One region of the Janthinobacterium sp. SUN176 genome, then DNA from elsewhere that is predicted to be linked to it. Evidence: predicted binding sites of a transcription regulator. Region 1 holds the regulator's gene; each other region holds the start of a gene.
The links. Region 1 encodes FNR, which switches genes on or off when oxygen is low (the NO sensors DNR and NnrR bind a similar motif). Its sites were predicted from a motif close to TTGATNNNNATCAA; they were not measured.
Positions count from the first base shown of each region.

Region 2: a site for FNR is predicted at 1,642-1,655, ahead of O3299_RS07670 (PAS domain-containing methyl-accepting chemotaxis protein). Genes of this name have one in related genera too.
Region 3: a site for FNR is predicted at 1,964-1,977, ahead of O3299_RS18950 (FeoA family protein). Genes of this name have one in related genera too.
Region 4: a site for FNR is predicted at 1,641-1,654, ahead of O3299_RS03745 (bacteriohemerythrin). Genes of this name have one in related genera too.

Region 1 covers NZ_JAPWIA010000002.1:67,891-72,080, reverse strand. The annotation lists gene O3299_RS19635 (response regulator) at 1-1,762, opposite strand, end outside; gene fnr (fumarate/nitrate reduction transcriptional regulator Fnr) at 2,012-2,770, shown strand; gene O3299_RS19625 (FixH family protein) at 2,895-3,419, opposite strand; gene ccoG (cytochrome c oxidase accessory protein CcoG) at 3,522-4,190, opposite strand, start outside.
Region 2 covers NZ_JAPWIA010000001.1:1,697,825-1,702,014, forward strand. The annotation lists gene O3299_RS07665 (3-hydroxyacyl-CoA dehydrogenase NAD-binding domain-containing protein) at 1-1,282, opposite strand, end outside; gene O3299_RS07670 (PAS domain-containing methyl-accepting chemotaxis protein) at 1,910-3,910, shown strand; gene O3299_RS07675 (protein-glutamate O-methyltransferase CheR) at 3,914-4,190, shown strand, end outside.
Region 3 covers NZ_JAPWIA010000001.1:4,191,195-4,195,384, reverse strand. The annotation lists gene O3299_RS18970 (hypothetical protein) at 1-72, opposite strand, end outside; gene O3299_RS18965 (Fe2+-dependent dioxygenase) at 74-754, shown strand; gene O3299_RS18960 (energy transducer TonB) at 909-1,610, opposite strand; gene O3299_RS18955 (bacterioferritin-associated ferredoxin) at 1,628-1,843, opposite strand; gene O3299_RS18950 (FeoA family protein) at 2,256-2,540, shown strand; gene O3299_RS18945 (ferrous iron transporter B) at 2,543-4,190, shown strand, end outside.
Region 4 covers NZ_JAPWIA010000001.1:800,807-804,996, reverse strand. The annotation lists gene O3299_RS03760 (sulfite reductase flavoprotein subunit alpha) at 1-797, shown strand, start outside; gene O3299_RS03755 (hypothetical protein) at 935-1,120, shown strand; gene O3299_RS03750 (hypothetical protein) at 1,272-1,427, shown strand; gene O3299_RS03745 (bacteriohemerythrin) at 1,730-2,128, shown strand; gene O3299_RS03740 (hypothetical protein) at 2,132-3,010, opposite strand; gene O3299_RS03735 (TonB-dependent siderophore receptor) at 3,335-4,190, shown strand, end outside.

The DNA of each region.
Region 1 (4,190 bases):
CGCCCATCATGTGGATCAGCTGCTTGCTGATGGCCAGGCCCAGGCCCGTGCCGCCGAAGCGCCGCGTGATGCTCTGGTCGCCCTGGGAAAACGCGGCAAACAGCTGCTGTTGCTGCAGTTCCGTCATGCCGATGCCCGTGTCGCGCACCTCGAAGCGCAGCCAGGCGCGGCCGCTCTCGCTCTCGGCCAGGCTGACGGCCACCACCACTTCGCCGCTCTCCGTGAACTTGATGGCGTTGCCGGCCAGGTTGACGAGGATTTGCTGCAGGCGCTGGGCGTCGCCCACGAGGCGCCGCGGCACGTCGGGCTCGACGGCGATGGCCAGTTCCAGCTCCTTTTCGCCCGCATTCATCGTCATCGTCGTGGCCAGGGTATTCATGACTTCGTCGAGGTCGAATTCGACGGGCGACAATTCCATGCGCCGTGCCTCGATCTTCGAATAGTCGAGCACGTCGTTGAGGATGCCCAGCAGCGACTGGCCCGCCACGCGCACCATGGTCAGATACTTGCGCTGTTCCGTGTCGAGTCTGGTATTGCCCAGCAAATACACCATGCCCAGCACGGCATTGAGGGGCGTGCGGATTTCATGGCTCATGTTGGCCACGAAATCGCTCTTCGCGCGGTTGGCCGCCTCGGCCCGGTCGCGTTCCTGTTCCAGCTCCGCCGCGCGCGATTCGAGTTCCTGCTGCAGACGGTCGCGTTCGCTCATCAGGCCGTTGAACGCTTCCGTCAGTTCGCCGATTTCGTCGCGCTGCTGCACCGGCACGGGCGTGAAGCGGCTGCCGCTGGTGCGCAGGGCTTGCAGGGTGTCGCGCAGGCGCACCAGCGGCGACAGCAGGCGCACGGTGACCCAGCCCAGCACGAAGGCGGCCAGCAGCGAGGCGAGGATGCTCCACAGCACCAGCCGGTACAGCACGCCATCGAACGGTTCGAAGGCATCTTCGACGGGGAGCGAGGCGGCCAGCAGCCAGTTCACGGATTTCAGGCGCTTGAAGCTGTTGACGGCCGTGATGCCGCGGCTGTTGGTGCTGACCATGCTGCCTTCGCCATCTTCCTTCAGCAGCCGGGTGGTCGTCAGGTTGGCGTTCGGCTGGCGCGGTTGCAGCAGCCGGCTGGTATCGGGATGCAGCACGTAGCGCGGCACGGCGCCGCGCGTGAGGATGAAGTAATAGCCGCTCTTGCCGATCTTTTCCGAGCGCAGGCGGCCCAGCAGGTTGTCCTTGTACAGGCGCAGCACGCCGATCACGACGCCGGCCACCTGGCCATCGGCGGCCAGCACGGGCGCCACCATCTGCACGATGGGCATGCCGCTCGACTTGCCCAGCATCGGTTCGGTGATCATGGGCTGGCGCGTGCGCAGGACGGTCTGGAAATACTCGCGCTCGGCGACGTTGATGCCGGCGCGCCCCGCTACTTCCGGCATGTCGGCCACGACGGCGCCATGCGCGTCGAGCACCAGCACGTCATCGAACAGCACCAGCATCGAGCGGCGCGAATAGTATTCGCGCAATTGGGCGGGCCGGGCGATCAATTCCGGCGGCTGCTGCCTGGCCGTCAGGGTGACGATCTGCAGCAGCATGCCCAGCTTGTCGTCGAGTTCGGCGGCGGTGCGGCTGATCAGGGACGATTGCTGGCTCAGCAGTACTCGGGTGAAGTCGTCGCGCATGTGCTGCACCTGGATCATGGTGACCAGCGCGATCATGGCGATCGAGGTCAGGCTGGTGGCCAGCGCGACTTTTGCTTTAATGCCGAGAGGCTTCATGATTTCCTTTTCAGTACCGGGCGGCACAGGCGGCAGATAATGCTGTCAGGAATTTTCCTATCAATGCCCCAGCTTGGCAAGCGCCGCCGCGCAAATTGCCCGCCCCGTACGGGCTTTTGACGATGTTGCCATATAATTAAAGGCTGGACGTCGTTTATTCGCCGAATTTACGGTGAAATTGGCATACGGCAACCCTGTATGCGGCTGTATGCAGTAAACTTGTTGTTGCATTTTCTAAAAGGTACCGACATGACTGAAGCGCTACTCACTCCAACCTTGCCCACCGTGAACGTGGAGGCGTTGCGTGCGCGATGCTCGACCTGCAGCATGCATCAATTGTGCCTGCCGATGGGCCTCGATGTGGGCGACATGGACAGGCTGGATCAGATCATCGGCCGCCGCCGCAAGATCGTGCGCGGCGCCTCGCTGTTCCGTATCGGCGACTCGTTCCAGAACCTGTATGCGATCCGCCTGGGGCATTTCAAGACGTACCAGATCAATCCGGGCGGCGAAGAGCAGGTGACGGGCTTCCAGATGGCGGGTGAACTGCTGGGCATGGACGCCATCAGCGCCGACCGCCACCACTGTAATGCGGTGGCGCTGGAAGACAGCGAAGTGTGTGAAATCCCGTTTTCCAGCCTGGAACAATTGCTGGGCAACATGCCGACCCTGCTGCGCCATTTCCACCGCATGATGAGCCAGGAAATCACGCGCGAGCAAAGCGTCATGTTGCTTTTGGGTAACATGCAGGCGACGCAGCGCTTTGCCGCCTTCATCGTCAACCTGGCGTCGCGCTATGAAGCGCGCGGCTATTCGGGCAGCAATTTCCAGCTGCGCATGTCGCGCGAGGAAATCGGCAACTACCTGGGCCTGACCATCGAGAGCGTCAGCCGCCTGCTGTCGAAGTTCAAGAAGGAAGGCTGGCTGCGCGTCTCGAACCGGGAAATTGAAATCCTGCAGCCGGCCAAGCTGAAAGCCATTACGGCCGGCACGGACGTCTGCAAGTAACAGCACCGTCAAAACCTGCTGCGCGTCGCGCTTTGCGGCTTGCGATGCTCGCTGTGCTATAGCACAGCTGCGCTTCTCAACCACAAATCACTGCCGCTCGCTACGGTTTTCCCGGCGCTGTACGTTATAGCTCTTCATCCGCATGCAGCGCGATGCTGCGCTGCAGGGGCCAGGTCCAGATGCCGGACAGGCGCCACTCGCGTTTGTCGTTTTCCACCAGCACTTGCCAGCGGCTGCGCTCGAGCATCGGCAGCGCTACGGAAAAATTGCCGGCTGCGTCGGGCTGCACCAGCACCTTGATATCCTTTTCCGGCAGGGTCGCATGCGCCAGGTGCAGCTGCAAAGGCGCTTGATAGGCCTTGCCGAAGCTGTGCACGGAACCGGTCAGGCGCGCTGCAGCGACGTCATACGACAGGCGCGTATCCATCGCCAGGTCGCTGGCGATCGTGTCGCGCTTCAAATCCTGGTTGATCGCCTTGCCCTGCTTGTAATAATCGCCCACCACCAGCGCATCGGGCTGCGTAAACGCGATATAGCCCATGAAGCTGCCGACGACCACGGACAGGCCGGGGCCGATCATCAGCAGCCATGGCCAGCGATGCTTGTACCACGGTGCAACGGGTGCTTGCAGTTTCAGACTGTCGGACATGATATTTCTCCTGTTTAATCAGCCAGTCCCCGCATGGGGACCGGCCTTCCTGCAACTTCGTGGCGGCGGCGAGGGCACCCGGTCCCCGTCCGCCTTTCCTTGTTAACGCGGCACGATGAATACCGCGCTTTCACGCACATGCAGCGATGGGTCGTCCAGCGATTGCAATTCGATCGCAATCTTGTTCGAGCCCTTCTCTCCCACGCCGTGCGGCACGCGCAGGCGGATCGGCCAACCCAGCGTTTCCGTCGGCTGCAAGGTCACTTCTTCGCGCGTCAGCAAGGTCAGGCCCGGCAAGCCGGAAGCGCTGATTTTGAAATGCTGGCTTTGCTCCGACGTGTTCATGATCTGCAGGCGGTAGACGTTTTCGATCATGCCGTCTTCCACTTCGCGTCCCATGGAACCGCGGTCGCGGATCACGTCCATTTTCAGAGGCGTGCGCAGGGCCAGCGAAGTACACACGGCGATGATGATCAGGGCCAGGATGGAAGTGTAGATCAAGACGCGCGGGCGCATGGCGCGCTGGCGTATCTGCTTCGAATTGAAGTTGTTTTCCATCGCATGGTCGGTACTGTAGCGTACCAGTCCCCGTGGCCGGTCGACTTTGTCCATCACGCTGTTGCAGGCATCGACGCAAGCGGCGCAACCGATGCATTCATACTGCAGGCCGTTACGGATATCGATGCCGGTCGGACACACCTGCACGCACAGGGTACAGTCGATGCAATCGCCCAGCTTGTCGTTGTTGCCGGCCTTCTTGCTCATGGCGCC
Region 2 (4,190 bases), on a different contig from region 1:
CCACGTCCTGCGGGCGCTGGGTGAACGCGGCGATCTTGTCCAGGTCCAGGGTCGAGGTGTTCGAGGCGAGGATGGCGCCCGGCTTCATGACGGCGTCCAGCTGCTTGAAGACAGTTTCCTTCACGCCCAGCTCTTCGAAGACGGCTTCGATGACGATGTCCGCCTGCGCGATGTCCGCATACGCCAACGTGCCGGAAACGAGCGAGATGCGCTGCTCGGCCTTCTCCTGCGTCAATTTGCCCTTCTTGACCGTGTTTTCATAATTCTTGCGGATGGTGGCCAGGCCCTTGTCCAGCGCTTCCTGCTTCGTTTCCAGCAAGGTCACGGGGATGCCCGCGTTGGCGAAATTCATGGCGATGCCGCCGCCCATGGTGCCGGCGCCGACGATGGCCGCGCTGGCGATGGTGCGCACGGGCGTGTCGGCCGGCACGTCGGGCACCTTGCTGGCGACGCGCTCGGCAAAGAAGGCGTGGCGCAGGGCTTTCGATTCCGGCGACTGCACCAGCTGCATGAACAGTTCGCGCTCGTACTTCAAGCCCTCGTCGAATTTCATCGTCACTGCGGCCGCCACGGCATCGACGCATTTCAGCGGTGCGGGGAACGGGCCGGACATGGCTTTCACGGTATTGCGCGAAAATTGCAGGAACGCTTCGTGGTTCGGGTAGTCAACCTTGCGCTCGCGCACTTTCGGCAGCGGACGCACGTCGCCCACTTTCGTGGCGAAGGCCACGGCGGCGGCCAGCAAGTCCGCGCCGGGCGCGATGACTTCATCGAACAGGGCCGTGCCGGCCAGTTTTTCGGACGCCACGGGCGTGCCCGAGACGATCATGTTCAAGGCCATTTCCAGGCCCAGCACGCGCGGCAGGCGCTGCGTGCCGCCCGCGCCCGGCAAGATGCCGAGTTTGACTTCCGGCAAGGCCATCTGCGCGCCAGGCGCGGCCACGCGGTAGTTGCAGCCCAGCGCCAGCTCCAGGCCGCCACCCATGCAGACGCTGTGGATGGCTGCCACCACGGGCTTGGTCGATTGCTCGACGACATTGATCAAGGTGTGCAGCGTTGGTTCCGTGAGCGCCTTGGGCGAATTGAATTCCTTGATATCGGCGCCGCCCGAAAAGGCCTTGCCGGCGCCCGTGATGACGATGGCTTTGACGGACTCGTCCGCCAGCGCCTGGCGGATGCCGGCCACGGCGGCCGTGCGCGTCGCCAGGCCCAGGCCGTTGACGGGCGGGTTGGCCAGGGTAATGACGGCAACGGCGCCGTTCACTTGATATTCAGCACTCATGTCTCTTCCTTGTTGGTCTATAGGTTTTTGCTTGGCGATGAGGTGGTTGCAAGGGATGAAGCTGCACTATACCGCATAAAAGAACGCTCGTATTATTTTTGTCGTGCGCGCGCCGGCGCCAGCATGGTACGCCATGGTACAACATCATTTGCGGAAAGATTCTGCTGCATGCAGCAAGGTCCAGTAGAAGCTATCACTTGAATATTCATTTAAATAATAAAAGCACAATAATAATAACGCCGTTTTATTATGCAAGGAAATGCGTTTGTTATATGCCGGCATGGGCCAATTACGACAGTTTTTACATTATTTATTCCCGCCCCTTGTTTTTCGCCAGATGCTGAGGAATAATAAAATTGTTGATACAAATCAATACTCTACAATTTATCTACAATAAGGCATACCGCAGGAAAAACACTGGCGGCCGCTCTGCGCGCACATTCTCACCGATTATCACCAGATGTCGACCGCGGCAATAACATTGCTGCCTTTTATGGATAGCAGTAAAAGTAATAGCAGCGGCATTATCGTTCCCATTCCTCTTCTCACCCCGAAGGAAATACTATGGACGCAGCCAGCCATGTCAGCCACTCCCAGGATCTGGACTTACAAGCGATAAATACTGCATTGAACCGTGTCCAGGCCGTGATCGAATTCGAACTCGACGGCACCATCCTGCATGCGAACGACAATTTCCTGCGCGTCGTCGGCTATACCCTGGCGGAAGTGCAAGGCAAGCACCATGCCATCTTCTGCGACCCCGAATATGTCAAGACGGATGAATACAGCAACTTCTGGGCCAAGCTGGGACGCGGCGAGTTCGACCATGGCGAATACAAGCGCCGCGCCAAGGATGGGCGCGAAGTGTGGATCAACGCATCCTACAACCCCATCCTCGACGCGGACGGCAAACCATATAAAGTCATCAAGTTTGCCACCGACATCACGGCCACCAAGCGCCGCAACGCCGATTACGAAGGCAAGATCGACGCCATCAGCAAGGCCCAGGCCGTGATCGAATTCCGGCTCGACGGCACCATCCTCGACGCCAACGACAATTTCCTCAAGTCCGTCGGCTACACGCTCGACGAGATCAAGGGCAAGCACCACCGCATGTTTTGCCTGCCCGACTACGCCAACAGCGACGACTATGCGCAGTTCTGGCACAAGCTGGGGCAAGGCCAGTTCGACGCGGGCGAATACAAGCGCGTCACCAAGGACGGCCGCGAAATCTGGCTCAACGCCTCGTACAACCCCATTTTCGATACGGAAGGCCGGCCCTTCAAGGTGGTCAAGTTCGCCAGCGACGTCACGGCCCTGAAAAAGCGCAACGCCGAGTACGAAGGCAAGGTCAGCGCCATCGGCAAGGCGCAGGCCGTAATCGAATTCGACATGCAGGGCAATGTGCTGGACGCGAACGACAATTTCCTCGCCGTCATGGACTATGACTTGAGCGATATCAAGGGCGAGCACCACCGCATGTTTTGCGAACCCGAGTATGCGAGCAGCGCCGAGTACAAGAAATTCTGGCAAAAGCTCAACCGCGGCGAATTCGACGCGGGCCGCTACAAGCGCCTGGGCAACCATGGCAAGGTGGTGTGGATACAAGCCACCTACAACCCCATCCTGGACCTCAACGGCAAGCCGTATAAGGTGGTCAAGTTCGCCATCGACATCAGCGAACAGGTGAACCTGGAAAACAGCATCCAGTCCAAGGCCGCCAACGACAGCCGCAAGGTCAATGCCCTGCTCGAATCGGTGGCGCGCGCGGCGCAAGGCGACCTGACCTGCAATATCGTGCCCGAGGGCGACGAGCCGATCGACCTGCTGGCCGGCGGCATCAGCAAGATGATCATCGACTTGCGCGGCGTGATCGGCAACGTGGTGTCGGCGGCGAACGGCTTTGCCGACGCCTCGCACGCGATCGCGGAACGGGCCACGGGCGTGGCCGTGGGCACGCAGGCGCTGGGCGCCACGGTGGAAGAAATGAACGCCTCCATCGACGGCCTGACCTTTTCCATCAATTCCATCGCGGAAAACACTTCGAACGCCGATTACCTGGCGAAAGCCACGCAGCAGGAAGCGGAAGCGGGCGCGCGCGCCGTCGCCAAGTCGATCGAAGCGATGGACTTGATCAACCGCTCGTCGGAAGACATCGGCGAAATCGTCAAGGTGATCAGCGAAATCGCCAACCAGACGAACATGCTGGCCTTCAATGCGGCCATCGAGGCGGCCCGCGCGGGCGAGCACGGCCTGGGCTTTTCCGTCGTCGCCGACGAGGTGCGCAAGCTGGCCGAGCGCTCTTCGCAGGCGACCAAGGAAATTTCCAAGCTGATCAACGAATCCGTCAAGCGCGTCTCGACGGGCAGCGAAATCTCCCGCCAGGCCAGCGACGCCTTCGACAAGATCGTCTCGGGCGTGGCGAAGACCACCCTGGCCATCTCGGACATCTCGAAGGCGGCCAACGAGCAGCTGCTGACGGCGCGCGAAGTCTCCACGGCGATCCAGTACATTGCCGAGGAAACGGAAAAGTCGGCCGCCAACTGCGACAGCATCGCCCGCTCGACGGATGGCTTGAACGAGCGCGCGGGCAGCCTGAACCAGACTGTCTCCGGCTTCGTGGTGTAGGCCATGAGCCACGCGGCCACCTTGACGCCCGAGGTGCTGACGACCCTGATCGCGCTGGTGCGCCAGCATACGGGCATCGCCATGACGGCGCGCAAGAGCGTCTTGCTGGAACGGCGCTTGCAGCCACGGCTGCAGGCGCTGTCCCTGCACAGCTACCAGGCCTACCTGGACCGCGTGGCCAGCGACCGCGACGAGGTGGCCCATTTCATCGACCTGGTGACCACCAACGACACCCTGTTCTTCCGCACGCCATCCATCTGGGATTACTTCCGCGACCGCT
Region 3 (4,190 bases), on a different contig from region 1:
CTTTTGTGTCTTCTTGGCCGCTGCCGGCGATGCGATAATCAGGCAGCGATATTTACTGAAAAAGGATAGCAAGATGATGCTGCATATACCCGGCGTGCTGACGCCGGAACAGGTCACGCAGTTTCGCCAGCGCCTGGCGCAGACGGACTGGGTCGACGGGCGCGCCAGCGTCGGGGCGCAAGGCGCGCAAGTCAAGCGCAACCGCCAGCTGGCGGAAGGTTCGCCGCTGGCGCTGGAACTGGGCGAGATCGTCAGCCGCGCGCTGATGGCCAATCCCCTGTTCTTTTCCGCCGTGCTGCCGCTGCGCATCCTGCCGCCGTTCTTCAACAGCTATGCGGGCGGCGAGCACTATGGCCTGCATATCGACGGCGCCATCCGCACGCCGAAAAACGGCATGCAATCGATGCGCGCCGACGTCTCGTCGACCGTGTTTTTGAGCGAGCCGGACGAGTATGAAGGCGGCGAGCTGGTGGTGGTCGACGCGTATGGCACGCATGAAGTGAAATTGCCGGCCGGCGACGTGATCGTGTATCCGTCGAGCAGCGTGCATCAGGTGCTGCCCGTCACCAGCGGCGAGCGCATCTGCTCCTTCCTGTGGACGCAAAGCATGGTGCGCGAGGATTGGAAGCGCAGCATGCTGTTTGAGCTCGATCAAAACATCCAGAGCGTGCGCGGAGAACACGGCGATTCGCCGGCGACGGTGGGCTTGACGGGGCATTATCACAACCTGCTCAGGATGTGGGCGGAGATGTAGCGCGCAAAAAAAAGTCTGCCTGGCCCGGGGATGTAGGCTGGCAGACTGAAACAAGCAGTTGCTTGACTGGTACAGAAAACAGGGCGCAAAAAAGCAAGCAGGGCACAGGGTGCGGTGCTTGCGGGCTGGCAGCGGCGCAAGGGCCGCCGGAAGGCTAGCTCAGTTGGAAGGTCAGCGGTACTAACACGTACACGGGAACAGGCTTGCCGTTTTCGATCATCGGCTTGAACAGCGCGCGCTGGGCGGCCTGGCGGCCCGCTTCGTCGAGGTTGCCGTAGCCGGTCGATTTATGGATCAGGATTTGCTCGGGCAAGCCCTTTTCATTGATCAGGATGCGCAACACCACGGTGCCGCTTTCGCCCAGGCGGCGCGACAGATTCGGGTAGATCAGTTGCGGCGCCTTGATGTATTCGACGCTGCTGACGGTGCGCGGCGTCGACGGCGCCGGAGGCGTCGGCGACGGTGTCGATGGCGCTGTCGGTGCGGCGGTGGCAACCGGTGCCGCTTCGGCGCGCGTCGGCTGCGGCGGCGTGATCGTCGGTTCGCTCGGCGCCACGGCGATCAGCGGCAGCGGCGGGATCACGGCGCGCGGCACGGGGGCGCTCAATTCCACGGTTTTCGGTACAGACGGCGCCGGCGGCTTGGGCGGCGCCGGCGGGGCGATGATGCTGATGGTGGTGATGGTCGGCATGGCCGCCGTGACCACACGGCTCAGCAGGCCGCTCTGGATGGCGTAAAAGCCGGCGATGTGCAGGACGACGATGGCCATCAGCGGCGCGAATTTGTTGCGCTTCTTGTCGAAGTCGGCAAATTGCTGCACGGCCTGCACCGTTACGGGCGGGGGCATCATCGTCATGGCGTTCATCGCTTTCTTTAGTTTGTCAGTACAGCTCGCATCAATACGGTTTCTTGCAGCGCCACGGTGGCGTTCAGGTGATCGTTCAGCACTTCCCGCGCGCAGGTGTGGCATTTGCCGCAGCAGGTGGCCACGCCCAGGTCGCGGCGCAGTTCGGCCATGCTGGACAGGCCAAGATCGACGGCTTGACGGATTTCACGATCAGATATGTTGTTGCAGACACATACAATCATTGATACACCTTCTGGCTAGAGGATGAACAGACACTAGTGCTGGAAAGCATTGTTGCTAGTGTTTTAATGAGAATCATTATCATTACGTTTCATTGTCGCGCAAAGCGGGGGACAATGCAAGTGATTTTGATCAAGTGTGCGGCAATTGGCGGCCTGGCGCCGCAGCTTCACAGGCCATGTTTCCGAATGACGCAGCCCTTGATGGGGGCGGCTCTCCGGGCTAAATAAAAACTATTCGCATTCATGTTTATAATGCTGGTATTGTCTCGGACGGTCGCCGTCTGGACAGATTGAATGGCCGCTTGTCGGTAATGCGCAACAGTTGCGTTTTACCTCACAAACCTGGAACCGGTGCAAGGCGCCTTGCGCCGTCGCCGGTATCAGGTGTTCTTAATTTGAACGGAATTTGCTCATGACTCTAGTTCCACCCATGATGACGCTCGATGCGCTGGCAGTCGGCCAGAGCGGCACGGTGTTGCATATCACGCCCCACACGGCAGGACAGACGGAGGACGGCGTCGACCTGGCCCGCCGCCTGATGGAGCTGGGGTTCGTTCCCGGCGAACGAATCCGCATGCTCAAGCGCGGCATTCCCGGCGGCGATCCGCTGGCCATCAAGGTCGGCAATGCCACGTTCGCACTGCGCCGCTTCGAAGCGGCGCTGATTACGATTCAACCGCTGCTTCAACCGGAATGACCATGGGTGCTGTCGAAACTATCGTGGATGCAGGCGTGCACAAGCCGCCGCATCAGCCACAAATTGCCTTGCTGGGCAATCCGAACTGCGGCAAGACCGCCCTGTTCAACCGTTTGACGGGCGCGCGCCAGAAAGTGGCGAACTACGCCGGCGTGACCATCGAGCGCAAGGAAGGCCATTTCACCTCGCCAGCCGGCAAGCCCGTGCGCCTGCTCGATCTGCCGGGCGCCTACAGCCTGTCGGCCACCACGCCCGATGAAGCCATCACGCGCGACGTGGTGGGCGGCTTGCGCCGCGGCGACCCGCGTCCGGACGCCATCATCTGCGTCGTCGACGCCACCAACCTGCGCCTGAATCTGCGCCTGGTGCTGGAAGTCAAGCGCCTGGGCCTGCCCATGTTGCTGGCGCTGAACATGACCGACGTGGCGCGCAAGCGCGGCATGCTGATCGACACGGTGAAACTGTCGCAGGAACTGGGCATGCCCGTGGTGGAAACCGTGGCGGTGCAGCACGATGGCGAAAAAGCCTTGCTGAACGCCATCGACGCCATGCTGCCGCTGCCGGCCGTGGAAGCGAAACCGCTGGCGGCTATCGATGCCGTCACCGTCGAAGAAACCCAGCGCGAAGTGCGCCGCATTCTGTCCGCCGTCAGCAATGACACGAGCGACAAGGGCAACCTGACGGAAAAGATCGACGACGTGGTGCTGCACCCCGTGTTCGGTCCCATCATCCTGGCCGTGCTGATGTTCCTGATCTTCCAGGCCGTGTTTGCCTGGGCCGCCACGCCGATGGAAATGATCACCGATGGCGTGGGCCACCTGGGCGCCGTACTGACGGCGAACATGCCAGATGGTCACCTGAAAAGCTTGCTGGTGGAAGGCATCATCGGCGGCGTCGGCAGCGTGCTGGTGTTCCTGCCGCAGATCCTGATCCTGTTCTTCTTCATCCTGAGCCTGGAAGACTGCGGCTACCTGCCGCGCGCCGCCTTCCTGCTGGATCGCCTGATGGGCGGCGTGGGCTTGTCCGGCCGCGCCTTCATCCCGCTGCTGTCGAGCTTTGCCTGCGCCATTCCCGGCGTGATGGCGGCGCGTACCATCCAGAATCCGCGCGACCGTCTGGTCACCATCATGATCGCGCCGCTGATGACGTGTTCGGCGCGCCTGCCCGTGTATGCGCTGATCATCGCCGCCTTCATCCCGGAACGCCAGGTATGGGGCTATCTGAGCCTGCAAGGCCTGGTGCTGTTCGTGCTGTACTTCGCCGGCATCATCTCGGCCATGGCCGTGGCCTGGGTCATGAAGCGCGGCATGGGCGTGCGCGGCAACCAGCCGCTGATGCTGGAATTGCCCGCCTATCACTGGCCGCACCTGCGCAACCTGGCCGTCAGCCTGTGGGAGCGCGCGAAGATCTTCCTGACGCGCGTCGGTACCATCATCCTGAGCCTGATGATCATCCTGTGGTTCCTCAGCACCTTCCCCGGCGCGCCGGATAACGCCATCCATCCGCCGATCTACTACAGCCTGGCCGGCATCCTGGGCCGCGGCCTGGAAGTGATCTTCGCGCCCATCGGCTTCAACTGGCAGATCTGCATCGCGCTGGTGCCGGGCATGGCGGCGCGCGAAGTGGCCGTCGGCGCCCTGGGTACCGTGT
Region 4 (4,190 bases), on a different contig from region 1:
CATATGCCGAGTGGCGCCTGGCGCGCCGCGTGCTGCTCAACCCTGGCAGCCAGGGCGGCGAACTGCATGAAATCACCTTGACGGGCCCGGCCGGCGCCAGCTGGGAAGCGGGCGCGCTGGCGGAAATCATTCCCTGCAATGCGGACGGCAGCGATGGCGATGCCAGCAATGCCCATCACGCGCCGCGCAGCTACTCGATCGCCTCGCTGCCGTCCGATGGCGAACTGCAGTTGCTGGTGCGCCAGGAACGCCATGCGGGCGAGGAGAATCAAGGCCATGGCCTCGGCTCCGGCTGGCTGACGCGCTTCGCCCCGCTGGACGCCGCCGTCCGCCTGCGCCTGCAAGCCAATCCGGCCTTCGCCCCTGCCCTGGTCGACGTGCCCTGCATTTATATCGGCAACGGTTCCGGCCTGGCCGGCCTGCGCTCGCACTTGCGCGCGCGCCAGCGGGCGGGACTGGCCCGCAACTGGCTGCTGTTCGGCGAACGCCAGCAAGCTTTTGACAGCGTCTGCGGCGCAGAGTTGCAAGGCTGGCTGGACGCTGGCCACCTGGCACGCCTGGACCGCGTCTTTTCGCGCGATGGCGCCGATGCCGGCAAGCGTGAATACGTGCAAGACCGCCTGCGCGCCAACGCCGGGACGCTGCGCGACTGGCTGGCGCAGGGGGCCATCGTCTACGTGTGCGGCAGCCTGCAAGGCATGGCGGCAGGAATCGATGCTGTACTGCAAGAAATGCTGGGCCAGGAAGGACTCGACGCCCTGCTGGCGGCCGGACGCTACCGCCGCGACGTGTATTGAACTGGCTCAAGCCATCGCCGGCGCCGCCCGGCTATGTGGGCCGGCGCACGGTCGGCGCCAGCCATCGGACTACAGTGGGGGCATGGCGGCCGGGCGACAAACCCGCGCCGCCCCACCCACTGTCTGCGAGGCTTCCCATGAAAAACCCCTGGATGAGCATGTACCTGAGCGCCGCCAACCGCATCGCCAACACGGCGCGCGGCCATGCGACGGCCGCCGTCAAGCGTGAAGCGGCGAAAAATACGCGGCAATTGACGCAAGTGTGGTTCGATTCCTTCCTGCCCCCGACAGGCAAGCCGCGGCGCAGCCGCAAGGCGAAATAAGCTCCTGGCAATGGGCGAACTGGTGCGGTGCATCACAGCAATAAATTGAAGTTTCAATCAGATGAACTAAACTGCAAGCATGGTAGTACATAAGGAAGTGACCGGCAGGCGCCGCATCCCCGCGCCGCCGCCGGGACACCGGGAGACGACCATGTTGACGCTCAAAGTGCTGGCTTGCCTTGCCCTGTCGGCCTTGCTGCTCGTACCCCTCGTGCTGCGCGACGCGATGCAGACGTCCGCCGGGCAGCAGTTGCAGGTGCCGAATGTCGATGCGCAAGGCATGTGGGCCCACTGGCCCAAGCAATAGCAATACGCGCGGCTGAGAAAACACCGCTGACTGCGTTGCTTTGACTTGCCGTACTCGCGTACTGTCTGCGTCAAAGACGCCTTGCCAGCGGCGTTTTTCAGCGGCGCTCGGTAGTGGATTGCATCGTTGAAACCGCTTTGTTTTGCGGGTGGGGATTTGTTCTCTCCTCCCATTTATTTTTGCCTTGATTTGCTCCCCCTCTTCGCCGTACTTTTGATCCAGATCATGGATTTCCACCTTTGCTGCGCCCAAACTGGAACAGTCCGCTTCGCACCGTGACGGACTTAACCTGGAGCATCAGCATGGGTAAATCGGATTGGAAGGATGAGATGGCGCTGGGCGTTCCCGTCATCGACGAGGCGCATGAGGCGCTGTTTCAGGAACTGGCGCGGCTGCAGCAGTTGAGCGACCAGCATTTCAGCATGGCGTTTCGCGAGCTGATCGCGGCCGTCGAACGCGATTTCCGCGAAGAAGAGGATTTGATGGAGCAAATCGCCTTTCCCTCGCTGGCCAACCACCGCGAACAGCATGCGCGCGTGCTCAGCGGCCTGCACCATGCCTGGGCCGCCGTCGATGAAGGCGACCTGGAACAGGGGCGCCACGCGCTGTCGCTGTTGCCGCAATGGCTGATCTTTCACCAGGCCACGATGGACCTGGCCCTGGCGGCGGCGCTGGAGCTGGTGCAGCGCCAGCCTAGCTAGCTTCTACAGCAGCAGCACCGTGGCTTGCTCGGGCAAGACGACGCGGTAGTGGCCCGGGTATTTGTCTTCGCCATCGAAAATCTTGCAAAACACGGGCTGGTTGATGTCATTGACGGCTGCCTCGTTCATGGGCAGGGTGGCGATCAGCTGCTCGCCTTCGACCAGTTGCAGCGCGCTGCCCCGCTCGGCAGCGCAAAACGCCAGCGATTGCACATCGCTGGCGAACGGCCGCTTGTACCACGGCGTGATGGCCCGCACGGCGCGCCGGGCGTCCTGCAAGACCTGCCCCACGCGCTTGACGTTCCAGGCATCGCGCGCCACGGACGGCTGGAGCACGATATTCGCCGTCAACTCGCCCCTGCTCTTATTCACCAGGAAAGTACCGTCCTGCGCGGCGATGTCTTCGTTGAGCGGCACGACGAACACGCCGCCGTCGGACACCTTGATCGGCATGGGCGCGCCATTGCCTTGCAAGGCCACGCGCACGTCGTCGATGGTGGCGCTCAGCTTGGCCGGAATCAGGCGCAGGGCCATGACCACGCTGCCGCTCGACACTTGCCACACTTTCCGGGCCGTCAGATAACTGTCGCGGTAAGCCGTGAAGCGCACGCGCGGCGCCTTGGCGTCGCTGCTGGCGGTGACCGTCACCGTTTGCGATGGCAAGGTTTCCTCCGCGCCCGCCGGTGCCGCTGGCGCCACGGGCGTGGCTGGCGCAGGGGGGGACGGCACGGGCGGTGGCGGCACGAGCGGCGGTGGCGCGACGGCGGCGGGCGGCACGCTGGCGCTCTGCAGCGGCGCGGGGATAGCCGGCGGCGCGTGCTCCTGGGCCTGGCCCAGCGACACGACACACAACCATCCGGCACAAGCGATCCATGTACGCATGCATTTCTTTCAATGAGGAAAATATTTTATCAGCGCCTGCATTATCGCAGAAGGCCAGCCCATGCGCGGTCCTTGGCCTATCCGCACTCTTTTGGTGCGCACGCTTGATTATTTAACAAATACCACTTATATTGATAATGATTCTTATTCACATAAGTGAAGGGAATCGCGCGCCCTTCTTTTCCACTGCCCGCACGCGCCGGGCCTTGCGGTGGAACTGCTATCCAAGCCAGACCACGGGCCAGCGTCACGCCATCCCCCAGCTACTGCGCACCTCGCCAGACGAGATAGGAAAACACACAACTACAATATGCCAGGAAAATGATGCAATCGACGACAGTCTTCCCTCCTTCGCGCCAGCCCGCCTTGCGCCCCCTCCCCCGCCTGTTACACGTCGCCCTGCTGAGCCTAGCCGCCGGCACCGTCTTGCCGGCCCAGGCCGCCGACGCCGCCGCGGCCGACGTCACCATGCCGGCCGTCACCGTGCTGGGCCAGTCGATGGCCAGTACGGAAGGCACGCAGTCGTACACGACAGGCGAAGCGCGCAGCGCCACGCGCATGGACCTGTCCCTGCGCGAAACGCCGCAATCGGTCAGCGTCATCACGCGCCAGTTGCTCGACGACCTGGGCGCCGTGCGGCTGGACCAGGCGCTGGCGCAGACGACGGGCATCCAGGTTGGCCAGAATGACACGGAGCGCACGACCTTTTATGCGCGCGGCTTCGGCATCAACAATATCCAGATCGACGGCATGGCGCGCGGCGGCCAAGCGCCGCTGCAAGACACGATTTTGTACGACCGCATCGAGGTCGTGCGCGGCGCCACCGGCTTGATGGGCGGCAAGGGCGACCCGTCGGCCACCATCAACATGATACGCAAGCGCCCGACGAAGGAATTCCAGGCCAGCGCCGGCCTCATCATTGGCCGCTGGGATGACCAGCGCGTCGAGGCCGACCTGTCCACGCCGCTGAACGCGCAGGGCAGCGTGCGTGCGCGCACGGCCCTGGCCTGGCAAAAACGCGATTCCTACCTGGACATGTATCACGAACGCAAGACGGTCGGCATGCTCATCGTCGAGGCGGACCTGCGTCCCGGCACCCTGCTGACGGCCGGCGTCGACTTCCAGGATAACGAGCCCACGGGTGCCACCTGGGGCGCCGTGCCCTACTGGAACGCGGACG